3 regions of the Desulfohalovibrio reitneri genome follow, and region 3 is predicted to be linked to each of the others. Evidence: predicted binding sites of a transcription regulator. Region 3 holds the regulator's gene; each other region holds the start of a gene.

Region 1 (9,257 bases), 630 kb from region 3:
CACCCTCGGCGGCCTGCACGCGGAACAGCTCGGGAAAGCGCAGGTCGAAGCAGATGGCCCCGCCCAGGCGCAGGCCCTGCCACTCCACGATATCCACATCCGTCTCGCCGGGAGTGAATACACGGCTTTCCTCCACGCCGGGAAAGAGGTGCTGCTTGCGGTAGATGACCCGGGGCGCGTCGCCGTCCGGGTGGAAGAAGTACAGGGTGTTGTGCAGGCGGCCGTCCCGCTCCTCCCAAAAGCTCCCGGCCAGGGCCTGTTCCGATTCCGAGGCGAACTGCTGGATGCGGGGCATGGCTTGGCGGGTGTTCTCCAGCCATTCCTGGCGGCGGGGGTAGTCGAAGCCGCCGATGACCAACTCCGGCAGCAGCCACAGGCAGGGGCCGTCGCGCCAGGCGATCTCTTCCAGCCAGGGACGCAGGCCGTCCCAGTCCTGGACCACGGGAGTCTGTATCGCGCCGAGGGAAAGTTTCAAAACGCCTCCGGAAAAACAAGCGGACCGGCCGCGCCGGCCGGTCGAGAGGGGGATACTAAGACCCCTTGGACGGAAGGACAAGGGCTTCCGGAGAGCCGCCGGGGACGGGGGTCGAGCCGGGCAACTCCACCAGGGGGCGGCTGGGGTAGTCGGGATTGAGCATGTGGGACGGTCCCCCGGCTTCCCTGAATCGGTCCAGTTTGGCAAGGATCTGTTCCGGGGTCTTGCGCAGCCTCGATTCGTGCAGGATGGCCGGGGAGCGCAGCAGGGCGGCCGGGCCCTGGTGGCCGGTCAGCCGCTCGTGCACGGGCCGCTCGAACCGGACGGATTCCGTGCGGCGGAACAGCCGCAGCTGGACGTCCGGCCACAGGCCGTAACCCACCTTGGCGTGCTCCGCGTCCGGGTAGAGGGTGGCCCGGGGCAGGGCCAGGGCCTCGGCCGGGGGCGCGGCCAGCACCCGGCGCACCTCCTTCCAGCCCCAGTCCGGCAGCAACTCGTCCCCGTCCAGAAACAGCACCCACTCCCCGGCGCACAGGTCCAGGCAGGCGTTGCGCTGGGCTGCGAAGTCGTCCAATGGCCGCGTCGCATCAGTTAGCCTGGGGTCGTCCGGAAAAGTGTGCGGACGGCGGCCGTCCCAGACCACGGCGATTTGCTCCACCCAGGCCGGAATCTGGGCGAAAAAGCGGTCCAGGCCGGGTTCGTCCGGATGGAGGATGGCCGCCAGGGTGAGGTTCGGTGTCGGTCCGCCGGAAGCGTCGACCGCCAGCCAGGGCAGGGCGACGGCCGCCTCGCGCAGGGGGGCCACTCCGGCGCGCTCGTCCGGGGACAGCTCGGGGTTGACCAGGGCCAGCGGGGCGGGGAAGCCGGGCACGCCCAAACCGGCCTGGGCCAGAGCATGGCATGGGCCAGGGGGGAGGCGTCGGCCAGCACCTGATGACGGCTGTCCGGCCCTGACCAGTCCGGGCCCACGGTCCGCGCCAACTCCACATCCGGCTCGGAAACCAGCAGGGCGGCCTCGTCGGGCAGCTCCCGGGCCACGGCCCCGGCCACCGCCCCCGAGGCCAGCCCCAGCAGGAGCAGGTGCGGCGGGCGCAGGCGGGACCAGGCGCGCAGCAGCCGCCGGGTCATGTCGTGGAGCCGGTCGGGGGAGGGCGGTTCGGGCGGTGTGCGTTCAGGACCCAGCCTGAAGCCCATCTGCGCCCGGGTGTGCAGAAAGAAGGGATGCGCCGCGGCCATGGCCGGAACCTACGCCGTGGGAGGTCGGCTGGGCAAGCACCCGGTCGTAGATTTCCTCCAGGCGGGCAACCACCGCGCGGGCGTCGTACAGCCTTCGGGCCTTTTCCCGCCCGGCCCGGCCCATGGCGCGGGCGTGTTCCGGGTGGCGCAGCAGCCAAGCCACGGCCTGGCCGTACTCCTCGGCCGTGGCGGCCACCAGTCCGGTGCGGTCGTGCTCCACCAGTTCAAGCTGGGCGTTGTCGCGCAGGCCCTCGCTGGGGTGGGTGATCACCGGCAATCCGGCGGCCATGGCCTCGGCGATGACCATGCCGAAGCTCTCACCAGCTGCGTTGGCGTGGGCGAAGACCGAGCACCCGGCAAGGAATGCCGCCAGCTCGTCCTCGCCCAGCACCGGGTCGAGCCAGTCCACCGTCTCGGCGACGCCCAGTTCGCAAGCCCGGGCGCGGGCCTCCTTCGTGCCGCCGATGACCCGGTAGCGGGCCTCGGGGACCTCGGCCAGCAGGCGGGGCAGCATGTCCATGGCCAGGGGCGACCACTTGCCCGGATCGGCCCGGGAGATGCGGCCCACAACGGGACGGGAGAAGTCGGGTTCCACATGGGCGTAGGCGTCGGTGCGCACCGGGTTGTACAGCACGTCGTAGCGCGGCCCTTCCACGTCGATGGAGTGGACCAGCCCGTAGCGGCGGCGGCAGAACTCGGAGACGAAAAGGATGCGGTGGGCCAGACGTCCCAGCGGCGAGGGGTCGTGGCGGCCGAAAACGTTGGTTTCCACCACCCGGAGAACGCGCGCCAACTTCAGCGGCCGCATGAGGTCCGGCTCGGGCCAGCCCGCTCGGTGGACGTGGACGATGTCCGGACGCAGGCGTTGCAAGACGGGCAGGGGATCGGGGCTGACGCGCACCTCCACCCCGGCTTCCTGCAAGAGGCGGCGGCGGGGGCCGTCCTCAAGGGCCAGGACGACGGGCTGGAAGCGGTCTCGGTCCAGGCCGGAGGCCAGGATCTGGAGGGTCTTTTCCGTGCCGCCCGGACCCAGGGCCCTGGCGTAGTGCACCACCCGCGCGGGCCGGGGGGCGGACACGGCCTAGGCCCCGGAGTTGAAGTAGGCGGAAACGGCCCGTCGGCGAAGGATCTGGGCCGGGGACAGCGGACCTGTCCGAGCCGTCTGCTCCTGGTCGCCGGAGTCGGGATGGGCCTCCTGGGCGGCGGGGTGCGCGGACGCCTGGGCCGGTTGCTCCTGGGAGGCGGTCCGCTCGGCGGCCTGTTCGGCCTGCGGCTGAGCCATCCCGTTCGCCTCGGGGCGTTCCTGGCCGCTTTCCGGAGAGGCCTCCGTCTTGGGCCTGGTCTTGCCGTAGGCGCCCACTCCGCGCGGGGCGGACTGGCCGCCGAGGCCCTCGCCTGTTTGGCGGGCGGCGGCAGCGGCCGCTGCCGCCGCGCCCAGGCTGGGCGGACGTGAGGCGGCCTGCTGGCCCTGGGGCTGGCCGCCCTGCTGGTCGCGTATCTGGGCGTAGGCGGAACGCAAGCCTTCGAGGATCTTGATGACCTCGCGCACGGCGTCGGCGTCCAGCTTCAGGTTGGCCTGCAGGAGTTTGGAGTTGCAGTAGAAATAGAGGCGGGAGAGGTTCTCGGCCAGTTCGCCGCCCTTCTCTTTGTTCAGGCTGGACTGCAACTCGTTGATGATGTCCGTGGCCTTGCCCAGCTCGATGCCCTTCTGCTTGACGTCCTTCTTTTCGATGCTCGTGATGGCCTGGTTGAGGAACTTCACGGCTCCGTCGTAGAGCAGAATGAGGATGTCGCTCTGGCTGGTGGTGTTGACCTGGGTGTGCAGGTACGCCTGTGCCGCGTTTTGCATGTCCCGCTCCGTTATCGCTTAGCTTTGGCCGCTCAGCTGGCTCATCTGGCTTTGCAGGCTTTGCTGGATGCCGTTGTAGTTCTGCAGGGTCGCTTCCAGTCGGGCGAAGCGATTCTTCATCCGCCGCTGGTACTGTTCCAGGCGGCGTTCCTCGTTTTCGATCTTGCGGTCGATGTTGTCGATGATGTTCTGGTAGTTGTCTTCCAGAATGGACAGCGTGCCCTCTTGCGAGTTGGTCAGCTGCTTCAGTTCGTCGACCATCTGCGTAGTCTTGCCGACTTTCAGCCGCACTTCCCCCGAGTAAGTGCCCTGGGTGAGGTTGTTGACCTGCACCGAGAGGCCGCGCGGATCGCCGGACTGGGCGGTGAGCTGCTGGTTGGACGCGTCGTAGTTGGCCGCTACGCCCCCGATGGTGGCGTTGATGACGTTGCCGCCCGCGTCCACCTCGTAGGACACGTCGTAGGTGCCCGGCTCGGTGGTGCCTTCCAGGGAGGAGGCGAAGATGAAGTCCGAGGAGTCGGTCTTGCCGTCGTAGTAGGCGGAAAAGATGGAGGCCACCGCCTCGAGGTCGTTGTTCAGGGCCTCGTCCAGGGCTTCCTGGTCGATTGTCAAAAGGCCCGCTTGCGAAGAACCCTCGTCCGCCTCGGTGAGAATGCCGATCTGTGACAGGGCGGAATAGGTGTCGTCCGAGTAGTCGAAGCCGACGCCCTTGGATGCGACGATGTCCTTGAGGTTCTTGGAAATCATCTCCACACCGTAGTTGCCCGTGAGCAGGCTGCCCTGCTCCTTGAGTTCGTCGAAGTCGGTGAGGTCGATGATCATCTGGCGCACCTCGTTGACGCTGTCCACGAAGGTGCGGATGTTCTCCTCGATGGAAGCCCGGTCCGTTTCCACGGAAACGTTGATGGAGGCGTTGGACCCGGTGACGTCCTTGAGCAGCAGGTTGAGCCCCTCCACCACGTCGTCCACCGAATTGGTGGAGCGGGTGATCCAGGCGTTGGACGGGTAGCCGTTGATACGAAGTTCCGCGTCCTGGGCCTGCTGGGTGATGGTGTCGTCCGCCGCTGTATAGCCGGTGAGATTGGAGTTGGAACTGACCACCAGGGTGTTGTCCGCGCCGGTGTCCAGTCCCCGTATCTGCAGGTGGTATTCGGTATCGCTGACCTTGATGGTGGAGGCGCGCACCCCGGGGTTGTCCGGGTCGTTGTTGATGGCGTTGACCAGCCCGGAGAGGGTGGTGCCGTCCGGCACGTCCACCTGGAATTCCGTGCCCTGGTAGTTGTAGGCGAAGGTGGCGTTGGAGCCGGTGGAGTTGACCTGATCCGTGAGGTCGGACTCGGCCGTGTCCATGGTCACGATCTGGGTCTGGGCCAGCTGGTTCACGGAAAAGGTGTAGGTGCCGTCCTCGGCGTCCGCCCCGGCGGTGGCCGTGAGGGCGTCGGGGTTGGTGGACTCCGCGTCCTTGGTCAGGAACTCGCCTGGGCGGTCGAATCCCTCCAGGGTCGACTTGAGGGAGAAAAGCTGGGTTTCGAGCTCGTTGAACCCCTCCTGCTTGAGCTCCCACGTCTCCTTCCAGTGTTCGAAGCGCCGTTTCTGGATGCCCTCGATCTGGACGAGCTTCTCCACAATGGAGTCGAAGTCGGTGCCGGAGCCGAGGCCCGTGAAACGTATGGCGCCGGATTCAAGTTCGGAGTTGACCATGTTCGTCCCGTGGGGAGGCTGTTTTTGCCGGGTGGCGGCTCCCCGCAGTGTGAAAAGCAAGATGGGTGCCAGCCCGTGGAAACAATCCTCGCCTCCCCGTAGACGTATCGGCAGTATGGGCCAAAGACTTGAGGGAAAATACCCGTCCGCGAGGTGGGAATGCGCGGCCGGGGCGAAAAAAGGCCCCCCGTCTCCGGGGGGCCTTGACATGTGCGGCCTGTGTGCGGCTGCCGGAGTTAGCCGAGCAGCTGGGTGGCCATACGCGGCAGGCTGTTGGCCTGGGAGAGCATGGCGGTGGCGGACTGGGACAGGATCTGCTGGCGGACGAACTCGGTCATCTCGGTGGCCACGTCCACGTCGGAGATGCGCGATTCGGAAGCCTGCAGGTTCTCGGCCTGCACCTGGAGGTTGGTGATGGTGTTCTCCAGGCGGTTCTGCAGGGAACCGAGGTTGGCGCGGATCTTGTCCTTGGAGATGATGGCGTCGTTGAGGGCGTTCAGCGAGGCCTGGGCCAGCTCCTGGGTGGAGATGGAGGCGCCCGCGGCGTCCGGACCAGCCCCGATGCCCACGCCCAGGGCGGAAGCGGTGGAGTCGCCGATGCGCACGTAGTAGTAATCCTCGGCCGAGTCGTTGCCCGCGCCGAAGTGGACCTTCATCTCGCCCTGCGCCTTGAGACCGGCGCCGCTGAAGTCGCCGGAGAGGTTGCCGTTGAGCAGTTGGATGCCATTGAAGTCCGTGGCGCTGGCGATACGGGTGATTTCCGAGGCCATGGCCTGGTACTCGGAATCGATGATCAGGCGCTGGTCGGAGTTGTAGGTGCCCGTGGAGGCCTGGGTGGCCAGTTCCTTCATGCGGATAAGCTTTTCGTCGATGATCTGCAGCGCGCCGTCTGCGGTCTGGATCATGGAGACAGCGTCCTGGGCGTTGCGCACGCCTTGGTTGAGCGAGGCGATGTCCGCGCGCATGAGCTCGCGAATGGCCAGCCCGGCGGCGTCGTCGGATGCGGAGTTGATGCGCAGGCCGGAGGAGAGGCGCTCCACCGAGGTGCCCAGGTTGCTGTACGAGGTCTGCAGGTTGCGGGCCGCGTTCTGGGCCATGAGGTTGTGGTTGATAACCAGTGACATGTGTTCCTCCTTGAATCGGGGTTTTGCACGCGTTTCCTTACGCGTGAGGGGTTTTCCGTGGCCTTCTTGGCCGCTGTGCCTTCCTCATCGGCGGTTTGGAAAAACCCTTTAGGGAGGAAATAAAAAATCGGCCCGTCCGCCGGGGGAGGCGGACGGGCCGGAATGGAGAGGCCTGTCGGCTGTCCGGGCTAGCCGAGCAGCTGGGTGGCCAGCCGCGGCAGGCTGTTGGCCTGGGAGAGCATGGCGGTGGCGGACTGGGACAGGATCTGCTGGCGGACGAACTCGGTCATCTCGGTGGCCACGTCCACGTCGGAGATGCGCGATTCGGAAGCCTGCAGGTTCTCGGCCTGCACCTGGAGGTTGGTGATGGTGTTCTCCAGGCGGTTCTGCAGGGAACCGAGGTTGGCGCGGATCTTGTCCTTGGAGATGATGGCGTCGTTGAGCGCTTCCAGAGACCCCTGGGCCAGCTCCTGGGTGGAGATGGAGGCGCCCGCGGCGTCGGTCCCGGCGGCAAGCCCCACGCCCAGCGCGGAAGCGGTGGAGTCGCCGATGCTGACGTAGTAGTAGTCTTCGGCCGAGTCGTTGCCCGCGCCGAAGTGGACCTTCATCTGGCCGGTGGAGGCCAGCCCGGCGCCGCTGAAGTCGCCGGAGAGGTTGCCGTTGAGCAGGTAGATGCCGTTGAAGTCCGTGGCGCTGGCAATACGGGTGATCTCCGAGGCCATGGCCTGGTATTCGGAGTCGATGATCAGGCGCTGGTCGGAGTTGTAGGTGCCCGTGGAGGCCTGGGTGGCCAGTTCCTTCATGCGGATGAGCTTTTCGTCGATGATCTGCAGCGCGCCGTCCGCGGTCTGGATCATGGAGACAGCGTCCTGGGCGTTGCGCACGCCCTGGTTGAGCGACGAGATGTCCGCGCGCATGAGCTCGCGGACGGCCAGCCCGGCGGCGTCGTCGGCCGCGGAGTTGATGCGCAGGCCGGAGGAGAGGCGCTCCACCGAGGTGCCCAGGTTGCTGTACGAAGTCTGCAGGTTGCGGGCCGCGTTTTGGGCCATGAGGTTGTGGTTGATAACCAGAGACATAAGCCGTTCCTCCTTGAATTGTTGTCGGCTTCCGTGCCGTTGTGGGCGTCGGCCGCTTCCCCCGGGGGTCCTTTTTCGCAACTCCCAGCGGCCTGTGATAGACGCCCGCCTCTATCAGAAGGTATCGGCGGCGGGTTCATCGATCTTTAGCCGGAAAAGAAAAAAATGCGCCGGGCGTGGAATGTCCGGCGCACGAGCGTGTACGTCCCGCGAGGCGCGGGTTCGTTTGCGGTGGGTGTGGTGAGAGCGCGCGGGCCCGTCAGCTGGAGCCGTTCTCGGCGCGCCGCAGGCGGCGGCGGGCCTCGTCCGTGGCCAGGCCGCGCTGGGCCGCGATGCGTTCCAGGTTTTCCTCGGCGTCCGAGGGGCGCAGGTAGAGCGGTTCGGGAAGGTCGCGGGCGTAGTCCGCCTCCAGGGCGGCCTTGGCCAGGGCGTGGGGCGCGGGGTGGTCGTACCGCGCGGGAAGGGGGAGTGGCTCGGCGAGATGCCCGAAGGAATCGGGGTTGCGGCGCAAGCCGCTGCCCAGGACGCGCACCGGGCCGGGCAAGGCGGCCAATTGCCCGGCGGCCTCGTCCGCCCCGGCCATGCGCGGGGCGTCCAGGGGGCGGCCGCCCGGGGCGAAGAACTGCAGGTTGACCTGCCCGCGCCGGGCATGGGTAATAACGGCCAGCACGCCGTCCGTGAAGGGCGGGGCGGAGGCGGCCAACAGGGGCAGGTAGTCCAGTCCCGCCAGGGGCAGCCCCCAGCCCCGGGCCAGTCCGGCGGACGCGGCCAGGCAGACCCGGATGCCGGTGAAGGAGCCGGGTCCCCGGGCGCAGGCGATGCCCTCCAGGTCCGCCCCCTTCATCCCGGCCAGCCGCAGCAGCGACTCCACAGCCGGGAGCAGCACCGGGGTGCTGCGCCCACCGGTGTCCAGGGCCAGGGAGGCCGCCACCGAGGCGGCTTCTCCATCCCGCCGGGCCAGCGCCAGGAGAAGCAGCGACTCGCAGCCGCAGACGGCCAGGACGGTATCAGGCCGGTGGGGTGAACTGCCTGGCGATGTCATTGTAGATGGCGAATCCCATGAGCAGGAGCAGCAGCAGGAGCCCGATGCGCAGGGCGATGGCCTGCACGGTCTCCGGCACGCGCCGCCCGGTGGTGGCCTCGTAGGCGAAGAAGACGATGTGTCCGCCGTCCAGCACCGGGATGGGGAACAGGTTGATGAGGCCGAGGTTGAGGCTGAGGAAGGCGGCCATCTGCAACACCGTGGCCAGGCCGTGCTCCGCGGACTTGGCCACCACCTGGGCGATCATGATGGGGCCGCCCAGCTCCTTGGTGGACACCGCGCCGGTGATGAGATCGCCGATGCCTTTCACGATGCGGGCCGTGAGGGTCCAGGTTTTCTCCATCGCCATGAGAGGCGTGCTGGCCAGGGATAAGCGCACCGGCACCCGCTCGTAGGCGAATGTCAGTCCCACCATGGGCCGGGTGATCTCCTCGCCCGAGGGGGCCTGGCGGGTCATGACCCGGGGGGCGACGTCCACCCGGCGCACCTGCCCGTCGCGGCGCACGGTCATGTTCACCGCCCCGTCGGTGCCCGCCTTCTGCACGGCCTGGGGCAACTCGTCCCCGAACCACATGCGCTGGCTGTTGATGCGCACCACGCGGTCGCCGCTCTGGATGCCGGCTTCGGCCGCTGGACCGCCCTCGATGACCTCGCCCACCTTGAGGTGGATGGCCTCGGCCCCGCCGAATACCAGCAGGCTCCAGTAGAGCAGGAAGGCCAGCAGGAAGTTGAAGCCCGGCCCCGAGGCCACGAT
Region 2 (9,257 bases), 970 kb from region 3:
GCGGGGCCGTCCCGTTGGATGGCGTCAGTAGACCAGTTCGAAGGACTCCTCGGTGGAATCGCGGTCCATGCGGTCCAGCAGGGCGTTCAGGATCTGCTCCAGCAGCCGGATGCCGCCCTTGTAGCCCGCGGTGGGGAAGTACTGGTGGCCCTGGCGGTCCAGGATGGGGAAGCCGTGGCGCACCAGCGGAGTGTCCTCGTCGCGGGCGATGTACTTGCAGTAGGTGTTGCCCAGGACCAGATCCACGGGCTCGGCCTTCATCCACTGGTGCAGGTGGAAGAGGTCGCCGCCGGCCTTGACGTTGTAGGGCGCGTGCATGTCCGTGGCCTCCATGATCTCGTCGATGCGCTTCTGGAAGCGCTTGCCCGGCGTGCCGGTGACGATGTGCACGGGCAGCATGTCCACGGAGCGCATGAACTCCACCAGGGAGATGACCTGGTCCGGGTCCCCGGCGATGGCCACCTTCTTGTGGAAGAAGTACTGGTGCATGTCGGAGATGAGGTCCACCAGCTGGCCGCGCTCGAAGTCGATCTCTCCGGGAACGTTGGCCCCGGCTATCTGGCGCAGGGCGTCGATGAAGCGGTCGGTGGCGGCCAAGCCGATGGGCAGGTCCAGCACCTTGCAGGGCACCTTGTACTCGCTGTCCAGGTAGCGGGCCGCTTCGGCCGATGCCCATTCGCCCAGGGCCAGGGTTCCGGCGGAGTCGGCCGTGGAGGCCAGCTCGTCCACTGTGACCCCGGCGTTGGGGAAGACGTCGTATTCCCCGGTGAGGGGGCCGTTGAGCACCCCGGAGGTGTCCGGGAAGAGGATGTGCTTCACGCCCATCAGCCCGGCCAGCCGCTTCAGCTCGGCCATGTCCGAGGGCTCCACGAAGCCGGGGATGATGTTGATCTTGCCGTTCTTCTGTCCGGTGCGCTTGGCCAGGCACTTGACCATGCCCTTGACCATGTTGGCGTAGCCGGTGACGTGCGAGCCCGCGTAGGACGGGGTGGGCGCGCCGATGACGGTCTTGCCCTCTGGGATCTTGCCGTCGCTGCGGGCCTTGTCAACGATCTGGTAGATGTCGTCGCCGATGGTCTCCGACAGGCAGGTAGTGTGCACCGCGATGACGTCGGGCTCATAGACGCTGAAGATGTTGACGATGGCCTGCAGGAGGTTGGCCTGGCCGCCGAACACGCTGGCTCCCTCGGTAAAGGAGGAGGTGGAGGCGACCACGGGCTCCTTGTAGTGCCTCGTCAGGGTGGAGCGGTGGTAGGCGCAGCAACCCTGGGAGCCGTGGGAGTGGGGCAGGCAGCCCTTGATGCCGAAGGCGGCGTACATGGCCCCGATGGGCTGGCACGTCTTGGCCGGGTTGATGGTCAGCGCCTTGCGCTCGATGAATTCCTCGGGTGTATGTCTGAGCAGGGTCATGTCGTCGCTCCAGCCGGTTATTCCCAGACGTAGGAACCGGTCAGTTCGGGGTTTTCTTCCCAAGGGGCCTTCATGAAGGACCAGACCTTGGAGTTCACCAGGCGATCAATCTCGTGGTAGAAGTTCACCGCGCCCTCGAACCCGGCGTAGGGGCCGCCGGAGTCGTAGGAGTGCAGCTGCTTCATGGGCACGCCCATCTTCTGGATGGAGAACTTTTCCTTGATGCCGGCGCAGAAGAGATCCGGCTTGTAGATCTCCACCAGCCGTTCGGCCTCGTGCTGGTTGAGGTCGTCCACAGCCAGGGTGTCCTTCTCCATGTCGGCCATCATGCCCTCGTATTCCCTGAAGAACTCGCCGCTTTTCTCCAGCTCGGCCATTTCCTCGGGCGACTTGCGCGGCTGGAAGCGGTGCTCGTCCGGGCAGACCTCCAGCTCCTCGATGTTGCGCGAGTCGGCGTCGATCTTAATGTCCGGGATGACGCGGCGGCCCTCGTAGTCGTCGCGGTGGGCGAACTCGTACCCCGCGGCCTGGGTCTTCATGCCGATCTCTGCGAACAGCTCCTGGTAGTGGTGGGCCCGCGAGCCGCCCACGAAGAGCATGGCCGTCTTACCCTCGGTGCGGGGTCGCACCTCGTCGCGAGCCTTCTCCACGGCGGCCATCTCCTCGGCGATGACCTCCTCGACGCGGTCCTTCAGCTTCTTGTCGCCGAAGTACTCGGCGATTTTGCGCAGGGACTTGGCCGTGGCCTCGGCCCCAATGAAGTTCACCTTGATCCAGGGGATGCCGTACTTCTCCTCCATCATCTCGGCCACGTAGTTGATGGAGCGGTGGCACATGATGGCGTTGAGGTCGGCGGTGTGAGCCCGGGCGAACTGCTCGTAGGTGGAGTTGCCGGAGAAGGTGGAGACCAGGGTGATGCCGCATCGCTCCATGATGTCCTCGATGACGAAGGCATCGCCGCCTATGTTGTACTCGCCCAGGAGATTGATGCGGTATTCGCCCTCCACGCCCTTGTCCTGCTCGCCCACGACGTGGGTGAAGATCTGGTTGTTGGCGATATGGTGGCCCGCGGACTGGGAGACGCCCTTGTACCCCTCGCAGGAGAAGGCGAAGACGTTCACCGGGTTGTCCGGGTTCTGCTCATTGAGTTTCTTCTTCATCTCCCGAGCCACGGAGTGCACGTCGTCGCCGATAAGGCCCACCGGGCAGGTGGAAAAGACGGCGATGGCCTTGGGATGGAAGGCGTCGTAAGCCTCCTGGATGGCCTGGGCCAGCTTCTTCTCCCCGCCGAAAACGATGTCGTTCTCGTTCATGTCGGTGGAGAAGCTGTAGGTCATGTAGTTCTCTTTCTCGTCGCCCGTGGCGTCGGTCTGGTTGCGGCGGGTGAGCCAGGAGTAGAAACCGCAGCCGATGGGGCCGTGGGTGATGTTGACGATGTCACGGGTGGGCCCGAGGATGACGCCCTTGCAGCCGGCGTAGGTGCAGCCCCGCATGGTGATGATGCCGGGGATGGTGCGCACGTTGGCCGAGATCTCTGGCGGGGTCCTGCCCTGGCCCTCGTTGATCATGATCTGCTTGGCGCGCTTGCGGGCGACCTTGGGCGGGTACTTCTTGAGAAGCTCCTGCTTCACGTCGGTGGGGTCTATGGAGACCGCCTTCTTCTTCTTGACTGCCATGAGTGGCTCCCTCGCGAGGATCGCGGTTGCTTACTGGATGGATTTGGTCCCGGTCTCGCCGGTGCGCACGCGCGCGGCGTCGGGGATGTCCATGACGAAGACCTTGCCGTCACCGGGCCGTCCGGTCCTGTTGGTCTCGATGATGGTCTCCACCACGTCGCCGACCTCGTCGTCGGCCACCACCACGGTGACCATGCGCTTGGGGTAGAGGCGGCCCTTCTCGCCAAGCATCTCGGCGGCCTCCTCGATGCCGGACTCGGCACCCTCCAGCAGCTGGCTGTTGACCAGGCCCTTGCCCCGGCCCTGGCACTCCTGGGCGAAGAAGGCGTCCACGCCCGCTTCGGTCAGGGCCTTCTTGGTGCGGTTCATCCTGTCCATGCGGATGACGGCGATGATTTCCTTCATCAGGCCACCTCCGCCGGCTCCGCGCCTTCCCGCACGCCGGAGGAAATGGTGTACATCTCCTCCACCGGGGCCACGAAGATCTTGCCGTCGCCGAAGGCGCCCTTGTCGCCGGAGCGGGCCGTTTCCATGATGGTCTTGATGACGAAGTCGCGGTCCTTCTCCTGGCCCACGATCATGAGCATGACCTTTGGGATCTCGTCGTAGGTGACTTCGCCGATCTTGATGCCGCGCTGCTTGCCGCGCCCGGCCACGGAGAACTTGGTCACGGCGGGATAGCCCGCGTCCATAAGGGCGGCCAGCACGTCGTCCGCTTTTTCTGGGCGCACGATGGCCCGGATCATGTTCAGCATGGGTTTATCTCCTTGGTGGCTTCGGGGTTAGTTGGCGATGCCGTATTCGATGAGAAGCTGCTCCAGTTCCTCGATGGGCAGCGGCGTGGGCACGATGAAGTTGTCGTTCTCATCGATCTTGCGGGCCAGGGTCCGGTATTCTTCGGCCTGGGGATGATCGGGGGAGAAATCGATGACCGTCTTGCGGTTGATCTCGGCGCGCTGCACCTGGTTGTCGCGCGGCACGAAGTGGATCATCCTGGTGCCCAGGCGGCGGGCCAGCTCGGCGATCATGGGCTCCTCGTTGTCCACATTGCGGGAGTTGCAGATGAGGCCGCCCAGCCGCACGCCGCCCGCGTCGGCGTATTTGACGATGCCCTTGCAGATGTTGTTGGCCGCGTACATGGCCATCATCTCGCCGGAAACCACGATGTAGATCTCCTGGGCCTTGCCCTCGCGGATGGGCATGGCGAATCCGCCGCAGACAACGTCGCCGAGGACGTCGTAGAAAACGTAGTCCAGCTCCTTGTCGTCCTTGTAGGCGCCCAGCTGCTCGAGCAGGTTGATGGAGGTGATTATGCCGCGCCCGGCGCAGCCCACGCCCGGCTCGGGGCCGCCGGACTCCACGCAGGTGGCGTTGCCGTAGCCCGGGATGCACACGTCCTCCAGCTCCACGTCCTCGCCCTCCTCGCGCAGGGTGTCGAGCACGGTGTTCTGGCTCATCCCGCCCAGCAACAGCCGGGTGGAGTCGGCCTTGGGATCGCAGCCCACGACCATGACGTTCTTCTTCATCTCGGCCAGGCCGGCCACGGTGTTCTGCGTGGTTGTGGACTTGCCGATGCCGCCCTTTCCGTAAATCGCTACCTTTCGCATGGTGTCCCTCCATTGGGTTTGGTGGCTTGCAATCCGGCGCGACGTCCGCGCCCTGGACATGACTTGGGCAAGGTGCGTGCCAGAACCACAGATCCAGTCTAACAATTTGAAATTGCTCGAAATGGGCGCATGGCACGCATGGCGCGGCAAGGGTGGCGGCTACACTTGTGAAAGGTCCGGGCCTACATTTTCGTAGCTTGTGTGCGTTGCGGCGGGCCAAAGCCCCCGGAATCCGGCGCGGGCCCGGATTTTGCTGCCTTCCCCGGCGACAAGCCTGGAAAAGGAGGGCCAACGGCATGCTCATCGACACCACCCTGCGCGAGGGGGAACAGCGATACGGGGTCTACTTTGACGCGGAGGCCAAGCTGGCGCTTCTGGACAGCCTGCTGGCCGCTGGCGTGGAGGAAATCGAATGCGGTGTGGCCGGACGCTGCCCGGACACCCCCGGCCTGGTGGCCAGAGGCAGGGAGCGCGCCGGACAGGGGCAGGCCATATCCGTATGGTGCCGGGCGGCCGAGGCGGACCTGGAGCTGGCCGCCTCCCTGCGGCCGGACCGCGTCTGCCTGGGCCTGCCCGTGGCAGACGCCCACCTGGAAAAGCGCTTGCGCATCTCCCGCGCTGGACTCGTGCACCGACTGGAAAGGCTGCTCATCCAGGCGGAGGAGTTGGGCGTGGCCTATCTGTCCGTGGGTCTGGAGGACGCCAGCCGGGCCGATCCGGAATTCGCCCTGGCCGTGGCGCGCGCGGCCCGCGACGGCGGCGCGCGGCGGGTGCGGCTCTCGGACACGGTGGGCGCGCTCTCCCCCCTGGAGACGGCGAGGCTGGTTGAGCGGTTCCGGAGCGAACTGCCCGGCCTGGACCTGGCCGTGCATTGCCACGACGATCTGGGCCTGGCCACGGCCAACGCCCTGACCGCCCTGGACAGCGGGGCGGACGCGGCCGACTGCGCCTGCCTGGGCCTGGGCGAACGGGCGGGAATCGCGGCCACGGAGCGGCTTGCCATGCGGCTGAACCTGGACGGACGCGGGGACTACGCCCTGGAGGCCATCACGAAGGCCTGCCGGGTGGCGGCCCGGTCCGCGGGAATGGAGGTGCCGGGCCACGCCCCGGTGGTGGGCGAGCGGCTTTTCTGGGTGGAGTCCGGGCTGCACGCGGACACAGCCGCAAAGGCCCCCGGCCTGCACGAACCGTGGGCTCCGGCCCTGACCGGCCACGCCCGCCGCGCCGCCGTGGGCAAAAAGAGCGGGAGGGCCGCGGTGCGCCGCAAGCTGGAGGAATTGGGCATGGCTCCGGAGGCGGAAGATCTGGAGCGGTTGACCTCGGAATTGCGGGACGAATCCTTGCGGATGGGCCGCGTTCTGGACGACGGAGAGGTGGCCCGGTTGGCCGCGAGAGCTTGCTGAACGAATTTACAGCGAGCCGAAAAAAGTGAAACCGGGGGCGGCCCGGCGTGCCATATGCTCCGCGTGGGCCACCCCCGGTTTCGAGGGGAAGTGGGCGAAACCTACTCCACGTCCGAACAGGTATTCAATGGGGGAAAACCCCCATTTGCATGGTTTTGTGTCGCCGATGCGGCGATTTAGGGGAACTCCCTACCTTCGACGGTAGGGAGTTGGGCCTTCCTGGTAGGGAGCTTGCGGAGACGCGTTTAGAACGTCCAGCCGACGTTCACCGAGCCGAAACTCTGCCCTTCGTCCTGGCCGAAGAACTCCGGGGTGCGGTGGACGGCTTGGAAGGAGGCGAAGAGGTCGCCCAATCGCAGGCCCACGCCCGCGCTGAGGTCGGCCACGAAATTCTTTTTGGGCACGGAGTGGCTGGACTCGAAGGTGTTGCCGTCCAGGAAAATGTTGCGGGCCACCGCCCGCCCGTCCGCCGTGGCGAAGAGGTAGAGGCTGAAGAAGGGGCGCGACTCCCCGGGCGCGACGTCCGCCGTCACCCCGGCCCCGGGGCGGATGCGGGAGGAGCCGAAGTCCGCGGGCAGGTTCCAGCCGAAGCGCGCTTCTGCCCCGGCGTTGGCGTAGGTCATGACGTTGCCCGCCGTGGCCCCGAAATGGGGCATGAAGGCCGCGCCCAGGCCGTCGCCGCCCACGCTCCACAGCCGGTTGACCGCCAGGTAGGTCAGTATCAGCCCCAACTCGTTGTCCAGCTGGTTGTCCCAGCCCTTGGGGTCCGGGGAGTCCACCACTTTGTGCACGAACTTCTGGGTGGGCTCGGCCAGGGAGGCCGGTCCCACCATGCCCGCCGAGGCCTCCACCGCGTGCAGCCACCGCGTGCTCTTGCGGTTGAGGGAGACCGCGCCGTACAGCCAACCCGCATAGGGCCGTTCGTCCTCGATGAGGTCCGGAGTGGTGATGTCCGTGGGGGTGTACATGTTCTGCCCGATGGACAGGCCGACGTTGTAGCCGAACCCCTCCCGGTTGAGCCAGGGCAGACTCGCCAGCCACTCCCGCACGGACTGCGGCAGCCGCTCGTCATCGGCGTAGCTGGCCAGGTCGCCGGACAGCCAGGTCATGCGGACGGCGTTGGTGTAGTACTGGTCCGTGCCCGCGAAGATGTCGTTCTCCCAGTAGACCAGCAGCATGGAATCGGTCTCGGCGGCGCGCGCTGGCTGGGACAGAAGCAGGACGGCCAGGCAGGCAAGGAGCGGGAGTCGGGCGAGAAGGACGCGCATGCACAGGGTGTAGCTCCGGGCGGGGAAAAAGAAAAGGCGGCCGGGCCCAAAACCCGGCCGCCCGCGATGTTTCGCTTACAGGATGCGGAGCCGTTCCAGCTTGCGGCCGGTCTCCTCGATCTCTCCGGCGGCTTGCTCCGGGCCCATGACCACCACCCGTCCGTGCTCGGCCAGGGCGCGCGCGGCCTCGCCGAAGCGGCGGAAGTCCTCGTTGCCCAGCCGCAGCACGGCCTCGCGCTTCTCCTGCCGCCACTGGGGGGTGCGGCCGGTCAGCCTGCGGGTGAGGGAGATGAAGCCCTTGGCGTCGGGCAGGTGGTGGGCGTCGATCTCGCCGATGGCCCCGACCACCGCCTTGTCCAGCTCGGCCTTGTCCAGCTCCAGGGAGGCCAGCAGGTCGGCCGCGCCGTCGTACACCGCCAGGGTATTGGCGGAGTTGGGGTCGCGGTAGGAGACCATGCCCAGGGTGCCCTCCACGTCGTCCAGGGCGCAAAAGGCGCCGTAGGCCCCGCCCTGCACGCGGATGCGGTCCCACAAATAGCCCATGCGCAGCCAGCGGGAGACGGCCATGGCCGCCGGGCCGGGGTCGATGCCCAGTTCGGCGTAATTGACCGCCTTGCCCACGTAGTTGACCGCGGCCGGGATGAGCAGGGCCTCGTCCTGGCCGTGCATGGGCGGCCGCTCCACCGCTTCGGCGGGGCCGAATCCCGGCAGCCCGGCCAGCACGCCGTCCAGGTGCGGATCGAAGGCCGCCAGATCCTCGGCCGTGGCCGTGACGTTGGCCGCGCGGGCGGAGCGGGTCAGCAGGTGGTCGCGCACCGCCTCCAGGGAGCGGCGGATCTCCGGCCATTCATCCGGCAGGCGGGAGCACAGCTCGCGCAGGAAGAAGAGGTACTCCGCCCCGCTGGTGCGCTCGGCCAGCCGTCCGGCCCGCGTCAGCGAGCCGCGCAGCCGGTTCTGCACGAAGAGGTGCCCGGCCGGGGTGACGCGCTGCTCCAGCCTGGCCTTCTCCTCCAGGGCCATGCGGGTGAACCGCTCGGCGTCGGAGAAGTCGGCGCTGGTGAGCACCTCGGTCATGAGCTCGGCCATGTCCTGGGCCTTTTCCGAGGTGGCCTTGCCGCGCAGGAAGAACCAGGAGACCGGCGTTCCTTCCAGATCGGTGGAGTGCATCATGGCCGGGTCGATGCCGCCGGTCTTGGCGGCGATGGCCCGGGTCAGCTCGGTGAAGGAGCGCTTCTTGGTGCCCATCTCCACCAGGGCGCGGCCGAACAGCGGCAGCCAGGGCAGGTGCTTCTCGTCCATGCCGCTCAGGTCGAAGCCGGCGTCGAAGTAGACGATGCCCGCGGCGGGCTGCTCGTGGCGCATGACCAGCGCGCCGCGCTCTTCGCTCTCGGCAAAGGGGATCTCGCGGTTCTCCGGCGGCATGTCCTCCCGGCCCAGGGCGGGGATGCGGGCCAAGTCCGCCGGGTCGTCCGGCTTCTCCTGCTTCTCCCGCAGCTCGCGGGTTTCGGCCATGATGCGCTCCCGCTCGGCCTGGTCCATGCCCTCCAGTTCGCGGGCCAGCTCCTCCTTCTCCTCGCGCTCGCGCCTGGAGCCCAGCTCCGGGTCCGGGGCGAGGGTCAGCAGGCAGGCGTGAGGGTTTTCCAGGAACCAGCGCCGGATGAGGTTCTCGAACACCGGCTCGCCGTCGGCCAGCCGTTGCTTGAGGCGGCCAAGCGGCTCCTCGAAGGCCAGCATGGCCAGGGGGTCCCCGTCGTACAGCCAGGTGGTCAGGGAGCGCAGCCAAAGGGCAAGCCCGCGAGGGAAGGAGCCGGTGTTGGTCTCCCGCAGGTCGAACTCAATGGTATTCAGAGCGGCCTCGCGCACATCCTCGGGCACGCCGTTGTCCGCCAGGTC
Region 3 (9,257 bases):
GCCGTGCGGCTGAACCTGCCACTGGTGTTCAAGAGTTCGTTCGACAAGGCCAACCGCACGTCCATTACCTCTTATCGGGGTCCGGGGATGGAGCGGGGCTTGGCGTGGTTGGACCGGGTCAGAAAGCGTACCGGTCTGCCGGTGCTGACCGACATCCACTTGCCGGAACAAGCGGCGCCGGTGGCCGAGGTGGCCGACGTGCTGCAGATCCCCGCCTTTCTCTGCCGCCAAACCGACCTGCTTGTGGCGGCGGCCCGAACCGGACGACTGGTCAATGTCAAAAAGGGGCAGTTCCTGGCGCCGTGGGACATGGCCAACGCCGTGGGCAAGCTTCGCGAGAGCGGCTGCCGCCGGGCCTGGCTCACGGAGCGCGGCGCGTCTTTCGGCTACAATAATCTGGTAGTCGATTTCCGTTCCCTGCCGATCATGGCGGAACACGGCCTGCCCGTGGTATTCGACGCCACCCACTCGGTGCAACTGCCGGGAGGGCAGGGCGGCTCCTCCGGGGGGCAGCGCAGGTTCGTGCCCAACCTGGTCAAGGCCGCGGCTGCGGCCGGAGCGGATGGACTGTTCCTGGAGGTTCATCCCGAGCCGGAGCGGGCGCTGTGCGACGGCCCCAATTCCCTGCCTCTTGACGATTTCGAGGATCTGTTGCGCGTGGCCAGGGACATTCATGCCTTAAGCCGGGAGGCAGGCAATGCGGGCTGACGAGGCGGCCACCAACATCCGCATTCTGGTGCTTGACGTGGACGGCGTACTCACCGACGGCGGCCTCCATTACGGCCCGGAAGGTGATATCAGCAAGCGTTTCCACGTTCAGGACGGCCTTGGCATCAAGGTGGCCCAGCGCGCCGGGCTGGAAATCGCCGTGATGACCGGCCTGGAACATGGCGGCGTGACCGCGCGTGTGGCCGAGTTGGGGATCACCGAATACGTCTGCGGCCACGTGAAGAAGCTGCCGCATCTGCATGAAATGGCCGAACGCCGGGGCATCACATTAACCGAGGTAGCCTACCTGGGCGACGACTGGGTGGACGCCGGCCCCATGCGGTCCGTTGGCTTGCCAATGGCGGTGGCCGACGCCCGGCCGGAAATTCTGGAACTTGCCGCCTGGGTGTCCTCGCGCAAGGGTGGGCACGGAGCCGTGCGTGAAGCCATCGACTACATCCTGCGCTCCCAAGGACTTTTGCAACACGCCTGGGAGGAATGGACCGGCCCGTGAGCAAGAAGCTCTCCATCGCCGTCCTAGCGCTGGCCGCTCTTGTGGCTATCGGCATGTGGGGTTGGAGCCTGTTCAAGCCCCAGGTCGAGGACTTGGCGGATATCCAGGCCAGGCTTCCGGCCGACCTTGACGTTGACGTCTCAGTGGAGGGCATTACCCTCTCTCAGGGAAAGGACGGCAAGGAGTTGTGGACGCTCCAGGCTTCCTCCGCCACCTACGATACCGAAGACGGCTCGGCCGAACTCGAGAATCCCGAGATCGTGTATTTCGGCGATTCGGGTGAGGAAAGCGCGCGGATCGTCGCTCCCCGTGGTACAGTGGATCGCGAGACCGATACGATGACCATGTACCCCGACGTAACCGCCTTTTACGGCGAGGTTATTGTGCGCGGGGAACGCCTCGTTTACCAGGGAAAAACGCGCGAGATCACCATTACAGGCAACGCCACGGTGGATCGCGGCGACGTGCTCATTCAGGCACCCAGGCTGGTCATCGACCTCACGACCAGGGACATGCGCGCCATGGACGGAGTCGAAGTGGAGACGACCATGCGGGGAGCCGCCAAGGACGGAGAGAATCCGAAATGAACAGGCTCATACCGCTTCTTTTGCTGCTCGTATTTCTGGCGCTGCCGGGAACCGTCCGGGCGGCCGAGAAAGTTCCTACCCGTATCACCGCGGACAATTTACAGTATAGCCAGGACCACGACAGCGTCACCTTCACCGGTGACGTACACGTGGTCCGTGGTGAAATGCGGCTTTGGGCGGACAAGCTGACCACCTACCTGGACAAGAAGGGCGGCCAGGGCACCGCGGGGAAAGGCAACGCGGAGCTGGCCTCGGACGCGAACATCACCCGGATCGTCGCGCTGGGCAACGTGCGCATGGAGCACGAGGGCCGCGAAGGTTATTGCGGCAAGGCCGTGTACGATGTCGAGCGGGGTGTCTTGAGCATGCACGACGACCCCGTGGTCATCGACGGCCAGAACAAGCTGCAGGGCGAGGTCATCAAATTCTACGCCGAGGAGAACCGCAGCGAGGTTATCGGTGGCAGCAAACGGGTTGAAGCGCTCTTCTTCACCGACGACAAAAAGCTTGGCGGGGAGCAGGGCAAATGAGCCTCCTGGCGGGCCTCGATCTGCGCAAGCGCTACGGCGCCAAGGAAGTGGTCCGCGGAGTGGACGTCTCCCTGGAGCAGGGGGAAATCGCAGGCATTCTCGGTCCCAACGGCGCGGGAAAGACCACCACTTTCTACATGCTGCTCGGTGTCATCAAGCCCAGCGGCGGCCATGTCTACCTGGACGATGAGGAAATCACCTCCTGGCCCCTGCACGAACGCGCCCGGGCCGGCATCAGCTACCTCCCCCAGGAAAGCTCGGTCTTCCGCAAGCTGACCGTGGGGGAGAACATGGACGTCATCCTGGAACACACCGACCTATCCAGGAGGGAGCGGGAGAAGCGGAAGCATTCCCTGCTCCAGGAGCTAGGCATTTCCAGGCTGGAGGATTCCAAAGCGTATCATCTGTCCGGAGGAGAGCGCCGCAGGCTGGAAATCGCAAGGGCGCTGATTCGCAGACCCAAGTTCATCCTGCTGGACGAACCGTTCGCCGGCATCGATCCCTTGGCGGTTGATGATATCAAGCTCATCATCCGTGCCCTGCGGGACAAGGGCATCGGCATCCTCATTTCGGACCACAATGTGCGCGAGACCCTCTCCATCTGCGACCGCGCCTCCATCGTCTTTGAAGGCACCATCATTCTGAATGGATCGCCGGAGGAAATCGCCGCCAATCCCAAGGCCAGAAAGGTGTATCTTGGGAGCGAGTTCTGTCTGTGAAAAATCGTGCCAACCGGGTAAAATATCGCGTCAATAAAGACTTGCTGTCGTTGCATCCCGCCCCGCTCTGTGGCATACAGCCCGAGTGCCGGACGAAGCGATTTTTTCGATTCTACCAACAGTGGAGCCTTCCGCTTCCCGCCTATCGGGCGGACGCCTCCCGTCAAGGGAATGAATGATTCATGGGCCTTGAACTGCGACAACAGCTCAAGCTGAGCCAACAGCTTGTCATGACGCCGCAACTGCAGCAGGCCATTAAACTGCTGCAACTCTCGCGGGTCGAACTGATGGAGCAGGTGCAGCAAGAGCTCATGGAAAACCCGTTCCTGGAGGAAGGATCAGAAGACCAGGGCGATGCCGAACAGCCGCAGGATTCGAGGACAGACGGCGAAAGTGAGGCGCTCATGCGCGACGCCGACTGGGAGAACTACCTCGGGGAGTTTTCCTCGTCGGCCCGGCAGTCCGGGGCCCGCGAGGCGGAGTCTCCCGAAGAGGGGCTCAGCTTCGAGGCCAGACTCACGGCCAAGCCTTCCCTGGAGGGACACCTGGCTTGGCAGATGCGGCTCTCGGATTTCGACGAGGAAGCCATGAACGTGGGAGAGCACGTCATCGGCAACCTCAATCCTTCCGGCTACCTCATGTCCAGCGTGGAAGACATCGCCGGTGAATCCGGCTCTTCTCCCGAAAAGGTGGAGTCGGTTATCCTGGCCATGCAGCGGTTCGATCCTGTAGGCGTGGCTTCAAGAGACCCCCGCGAGTGCCTGCTGGTGCAGATGGACGTGCTGGGCATGGACGACCCGGTGCTCCGCTCTCTGGTTTCCGACCATTTGGAGGATCTGGAGAAAAAGCGCTACAAGCCGCTGGCCCGCAAGTTCAAGCTCAGCCTGGACGAGCTCAAGGAATACCTCGACGTCATCCAGTCACTCGACCCCATGCCCGGGGCCAGTTTCGGAACGGGTGAGCCGCAGTACGTCAGCCCGGATGCCTACGTCTATAAATACGACGACGAGTTCGTTATCGTCCTCAACGAGGAAGGGTTGCCAAAGTTGACCCTCAACTCCCTTTACATGGACGGCATGGCCGCCGAGCGCGGCAAGAGCAAGGATTATTTTCAGGAGCGCATGCGCTCGGCGGTCTGGCTGATCAAGAGCCTTTATCAGCGCCAGCGCACCCTTTACAAGGTCATCGAGTCCATCGTCCGTTTCCAGCGTGATTTCTTCGAGGAAGGCGTGACGCATCTCAAGCCGCTTATTCTCAAGGACGTGGCCGACGACATCAACATGCATGAATCCACAGTCAGCCGGATTACCACCAACAAGTACGTGGCTACCCCCCACGGCACGTTCGAGCTGAAGTTCTTCTTCAATTCGGCGCTGGAGATGGAGGATGGCTCCCAGGTGGGTTCCGAATCGGTCAAGGCGCTCATCAAGCAACTCATCGACAAGGAAGACCCCAAGAAGCCGTTGTCCGACGAGAAGATCGCGGACATGCTCAAGGACAGGCTGCATGTGAACATCGCCCGTCGCACCGTGGCCAAGTACCGCACCGCCCTTGGGATATCCTCGTCAAGCAAGCGAAAGCAGATATTCTGAGTGGGAGATGAAATGAACATCGCCTTTAATTTCATGGACTTCGAGCCGTCCGACCACCTCAAGGAGTATGCCCACAAGCGCTTCGGCAAGCTGGAGAAGCTGCTCACCAACAGTGACGGCGCCGACGTGCAGGTCAATCTTTCCGTGCAGAAGAGGGTCAACCAGACTGCGGAGGTCGTCGTCAGCGACGACAACCTCTACATTTCGGCTTCGGAGCAGACCGCTGATATGTACTCCACCATTGATCTGGTGCTGGACAAGGTGCTCACCCAGATCAAGAAGCTCCGGGACAAGCAAAAGATGGTGCGCCGCCCGGCCAAGACCGAAGCGGGACCAGTGGACGTCGCTCCCGAGCCCGAGGAAGCGGAGCGGCGGATCGTGCGTGCCGATTCCTTCCAGCCCAAGCCGATGGACGAGGAAGAGGCGGCCATGCAGCTCGAGTCGCTGGATTACGATTTTCTGGTATTCAGAAACGCGGAGACTTCGAGGATAAATGTCATCTACCGGCGTCACGACGGGGACTTCGGACTGATTGATCCTGCCTCGACGTAGAGTGAGGAGCGAATGAAACTCGGCGACTATCTGCGACGCGATTACGTGCTCCCTAACCTGCAGGCGGGCAGCAAGGCGGAGGTGCTGAGCGAGTTGATTCAGCCTCTGGCCCAGGAGCAGCCCGAGGTGGACGCGGACAAGGCCCGGCGCGTACTCATGGAGCGTGAGAAGCTGGGGACCACCGGCATTGGCGGCGGCGTGGCCATACCCCACGGGAAGATCGACGAACTCGAGGATATCATTCTTGTGGCTGGGCGCAGCTCCCGGGGGGTTGAGTTCGACGCCCTGGACCAGCAGCCCTGCCATATCTTTTTCATGGTGCTTGCGCCGGAAAACGCAGCCGGGCAACACCTGCGCATTCTGGCCCACATATCACGGCTGCTCAAGGACGAGGACTTCCGGCGTTCCTTCCTTTCAGCGGAAGACGCCGGGGATTTGTGGGAGCTTCTGCACAACGCCTGAGCGGCGGTAGCGAGACGGCAATGGAGCACGGACCGGCCTTCCCCATCGTCATCCTCACGGGGCTTTCCGGAGCGGGAAAGTCCACGGCCCTGCGCGTGTTCGAGGACATGGGCTTCTTCTGCGTGGACGGCCTGCCCGTGGGCATGGTTCCCAAGCTGGCTTCTCTGTACAAGGGCCAGGACCACCGCAACACGCGTGGTCTCGCCCTCGGCATGGACATCCGCCAGCACGACTTTCTCGACGACTGGAACGCCGCGGCCGATGAGATCACCTCCCAAGGGCTGCGGACCCAGATCGTCTTTCTTGAGGCCGAGACCGGGGAACTGTTGCGGCGTTACCACGAGACGCGCAGGCCGCATCCGTTGGAGCAGGAGGACATGGGGCTGGAGCAGGCCCTGGCCGAGGAGCGCCGCATCCTGTCCCCCCTGCGCTCCCAGGCCAGCCTGGTCATAGACACCACCACCTATTCCATCCACGATCTGCGGCGTGCTCTGCAGGAGAAATGGGCCAACCTGGCGGAAAACGGCCAGGGGATGCGTGTCCATGTCATTTCATTCGGTTTCAAGTACGCTTCTCCCAAAGAGGCGGACCTGATGTTCGACCTCCGCTTCCTTCCCAATCCGTTCTTTGATGAGCGCCTTAAGCCTCTCACGGGGCGGGACAGGGACGTGGCCGACTATGTTCTGCAGAGCCCGCAGGGCCAGTCCTTCTCGGTCAAGCTTCTCGACTTTCTGCAATATCTGGTGCCGCTGTACGCCCAGGAGGGCCGGTACAGGCTGACCATCGCCCTCGGCTGCACAGGCGGCAGACACCGTTCCGTAGCCACCGCGGAGATGGTCTCCAAGGAACTCAAGCGCGCGGGATATGCCGTGACGCTGGAACACCGCCACGTCGACCGCTGAGTGCCAACATGCCAGACAAGAAACCAGCCGGTATCATCCTCGTCACCCACACCAACTACGGCCACGCGCTCCTGGAGGCGGCGGGCTTCATCATGGGCTCGCAGGAAGGATGCGCCGCCATCGGCGTGGATGCGTCCCAGGATGTTGAAGAGACGGTGGCGGAAATCCGCAGGCGTCTGAAAGAACTGGACAGCGGTAACGGTGTCCTTATCCTCACGGATATGTTCGGCGGCACCCCCACCAATCTGAGCCTGTCCCTCCTGTCCTCGGGCAAGGTGGAGGTCATCACCGGGGTCAACATGCCCATGCTCCTCAAGGTTCTCGGCAACCGGACCCTTCCCCTGCGCGAACTGGCGGCCGCAGCCAAAAAGGCCGGCCTGCAGGGCATCGTGGTGGCGGGGGAGGTCCTCAGCCAGAAGGTGGCGGACAACTGATGTTCTGGGTTCGCATCGACAATCGCCTGGTGCACGGTCAGATCATCGAGGCTTGGCTCCCTTATACTGGGGCTGACGTGCTGGTGGTGGTCAACGACGAGTTGGCCCAGGACGACCTGCGCCAGGAAATCATGGCCATGGCGATCCCGCAGGACGTGACCCTGCGTTTCGCCAGTATCGACAGGGCCTCCGATGTGGTGGCGGACCTCAGCGTGGGAGGCCACGCCGAAAACGTTCTCGTCCTTTTGGCCACATGTCCCGATGCCAAACGGGCGTTCGAAGAGGGGTTGCGCTTCGATGAGTTGAACGTGGGCAACCTCCACTACGGGCCGGGAAAGAAACAGGTTTGCCCCCACGTGTCCCTCAGCGGTGAGGACGAAAGCTGTCTTGAATTCTTCTCCCAGCGGGAGGTACAACTGGATTACCGCTGCGTGCCCAACGACCCCGTGCAGATAAAGGGGAGGCGCTGATCATGGCCCAGGACGCCGCCCTCTGGATCACACTCGGCGCTTTTTTTTTGCCTTTTTCGGTGTATTTCGGTTCGGTGTCGTGTTGGCCATGCTGGACCGGCCGCTCGTCGTTGGGCTTGCCTGGGCCCTGGTAAGCGGGGATTTCAAGACTGCCCTCGGCATTTGCGTTTTTTTTGAACTCATCTGGCTCGATCTTTTTCCCGCCGGAACCTACATACCGCCACACCGGCCCGCGGCCGCCGTAACCGCTCTGGCCCTGGCAACAGCCTTTGGCCTGCATCAGCCGTCCATGGCGGTGCCGGCCATTCTGGCGGGATTAGGAGCGGGGCTGCTCGGCAACAGGCTGGAGCAGGAACTGCGAAGCTGGCAGAACCACCAGTACAATCAGTTGGTTCGCGCCTCCCGCGAGGACGCGGGGGATTATTCTCCGGAACGCACCGTTCGCAGGGGGGTGTTGGTCAATGTTCTGGTGGCTACGGCCGCTTTCCTGGGGATACTGACCGCCTTTTTCGTCCTCTTTCCCCTGGTGCTGCCCATGTGGTCATCCACGGCCTCGGCTTCGGAGATTACCTGGCTCAACCTTTGGCTGGGCGGTTCGGTGGGAGGCCTGCTCTCTCTGCGCTGGAAGCGGGCCTACGGTCTTGTGGTGGCCGGCGTGCTTGTCGTGGCCATGAGCGGTCTCATTGGCATGTCTCAATTCTGAACGGCCTTGCGGGGCGCCCTGCCCCGGAGTAGAGTCCGTTGCAGTAAGCAATTCCAGGTTGGAGTCCGTCATGGCGTCACGTTACGAGGACATGGCCGAATCCCTTCAGGACGAGATCATGACCGAGGCGGCGGAAGGCTTCTTCGGTTCTCGGCGCGAAGTGGAGCGGTACAAGGAATTCGTGGAAATGAAGGCCGAGCGGCTGCGGCGTCGTCTCGATCTGCTAGCCGTTGACGCGTCCCTTCTTCGCAAGGTCCTTCTTGATGACCCAACAGCAACGAGATTCTTCAGTTCGGCGGGCGTCGATCCGGAGGCCTTCGCGTGGCTGGCTTCCAGGGCGGACGCCGATCGGATGGAAGGTGTCGGCTGCCCTCCGGCTTTCGCTCTGGGTACCACAGGCAAATACGTTAAGACAGTCAGGCGCCTGTACGACCGGTTGCGGGAGCGAGTGGACGAATACATTCATGGCAGGTACGTGGATGAGCCGGATACGGGCAAAAAACTGCTCACGCCAAATCTGAAGCAGTTGGACGAGCTGATCGCCAAAACAAACGAACTTGTGGAGCGCGTCAACCGAGACCACCAGCCTGGCGGAGCCCTGCGCTTCGCTCGCGAGTTCAACGTGCAGGAACGGGAAAAGCGTGATGTGGCCGGAGCAGATCTGGTGGGTATGGACCAGCGCGCGAACGAGGAGATGGCTGTGGAGCCTCTGTCGTTCGAGGATTTGGAATTGCCCCGTCTTCCGGCCCTTCCGGCATGGAGCGAAGCGGAGGAGAGGCTTGAGCCTTTGCTGCGGGATGTGGCCAAAGAGCGCAAGGAAGAGGTGCGGGATGCCCTGTGTCGTCTGAGGGAGGTGTTCGAGGATGATTCGGATGCGTAATCTTGTCGTGATTCTGGTTCTTTTGCTCCCGCCGGCTGTGTGGGCCCAGCAGGACGGCAACGCCACGGCGGAGACTCCCTCCATGGCCAACGCCACCGTGGAGGCCCCGGAAAAAACGGATGCCGCCGAGGCGGGACTGGTCACTCCCGTGACGGTCGAACACGAAGGGGAGGACGGGCGGGGCTCCGTCCTGGCCCTGGCCCT

The links. The regulator sigma-54, encoded in region 3, starts transcription at its own class of promoters, with help from an activator protein. The targets are predictions, from matches to a motif close to CTGGCACGGNNNNTGCTT.
Region 1: fliD (flagellar filament capping protein FliD) is a predicted target of sigma-54. The motif match lies at 5,316-5,333, and genes of this name have one in related genera.
Region 2: nifH (nitrogenase iron protein) is a predicted target of sigma-54. The motif match lies at 4,759-4,776, and genes of this name have one in related genera.

Annotation. Positions count from the first base shown of each region.
Region 1 is NZ_JOMJ01000003.1:238,377-247,633, forward strand. It holds gene N911_RS0101415 (nitrilase-related carbon-nitrogen hydrolase) at 1-475, opposite strand, end outside; gene N911_RS18405 (glycosyltransferase family protein) at 531-1,346, opposite strand; gene N911_RS0101425 (glycosyltransferase family 4 protein) at 1,647-2,789, opposite strand; gene fliS (flagellar export chaperone FliS) at 2,793-3,560, opposite strand; gene fliD (flagellar filament capping protein FliD) at 3,579-5,261, opposite strand; gene N911_RS0101440 (flagellin N-terminal helical domain-containing protein) at 5,498-6,385, opposite strand; gene N911_RS0101445 (flagellin N-terminal helical domain-containing protein) at 6,574-7,461, opposite strand; gene tsaB (tRNA (adenosine(37)-N6)-threonylcarbamoyltransferase complex dimerization subunit type 1 TsaB) at 7,721-8,503, opposite strand; gene rseP (RIP metalloprotease RseP) at 8,469-9,257, opposite strand, start outside.
Region 2 is NZ_JOMJ01000003.1:1,840,814-1,850,070, forward strand. It holds gene nifK (nitrogenase molybdenum-iron protein subunit beta) at 25-1,410, opposite strand; gene nifD (nitrogenase molybdenum-iron protein alpha chain) at 1,428-3,086, opposite strand; gene N911_RS0109235 (P-II family nitrogen regulator) at 3,117-3,491, opposite strand; gene N911_RS0109240 (P-II family nitrogen regulator) at 3,491-3,841, opposite strand; gene nifH (nitrogenase iron protein) at 3,869-4,693, opposite strand; gene N911_RS0109250 (LeuA family protein) at 4,990-6,096, shown strand; gene N911_RS0109255 (lipid A deacylase LpxR family protein) at 6,342-7,364, opposite strand; gene N911_RS0109260 (insulinase family protein) at 7,440-9,257, opposite strand, start outside.
Region 3 is NZ_JOMJ01000003.1:866,080-875,336, forward strand. It holds gene kdsA (3-deoxy-8-phosphooctulonate synthase) at 1-708, shown strand, start outside; gene N911_RS0104650 (KdsC family phosphatase) at 698-1,222, shown strand; gene lptC (LPS export ABC transporter periplasmic protein LptC) at 1,219-1,809, shown strand; gene N911_RS0104660 (LptA/OstA family protein) at 1,806-2,339, shown strand; gene lptB (LPS export ABC transporter ATP-binding protein) at 2,336-3,058, shown strand; gene rpoN (RNA polymerase factor sigma-54) at 3,241-4,650, shown strand; gene hpf (ribosome hibernation-promoting factor, HPF/YfiA family) at 4,663-5,202, shown strand; gene N911_RS0104680 (PTS sugar transporter subunit IIA) at 5,215-5,664, shown strand; gene rapZ (RNase adapter RapZ) at 5,685-6,566, shown strand; gene N911_RS0104690 (PTS sugar transporter subunit IIA) at 6,575-7,000, shown strand; gene N911_RS0104695 (PTS sugar transporter subunit IIB) at 7,000-7,470, shown strand; gene N911_RS18980 (PTS sugar transporter subunit IIC) at 7,493-8,173, shown strand; gene N911_RS0104705 (hypothetical protein) at 8,244-9,053, shown strand; gene N911_RS0104710 (hypothetical protein) at 9,046-9,257, shown strand, end outside.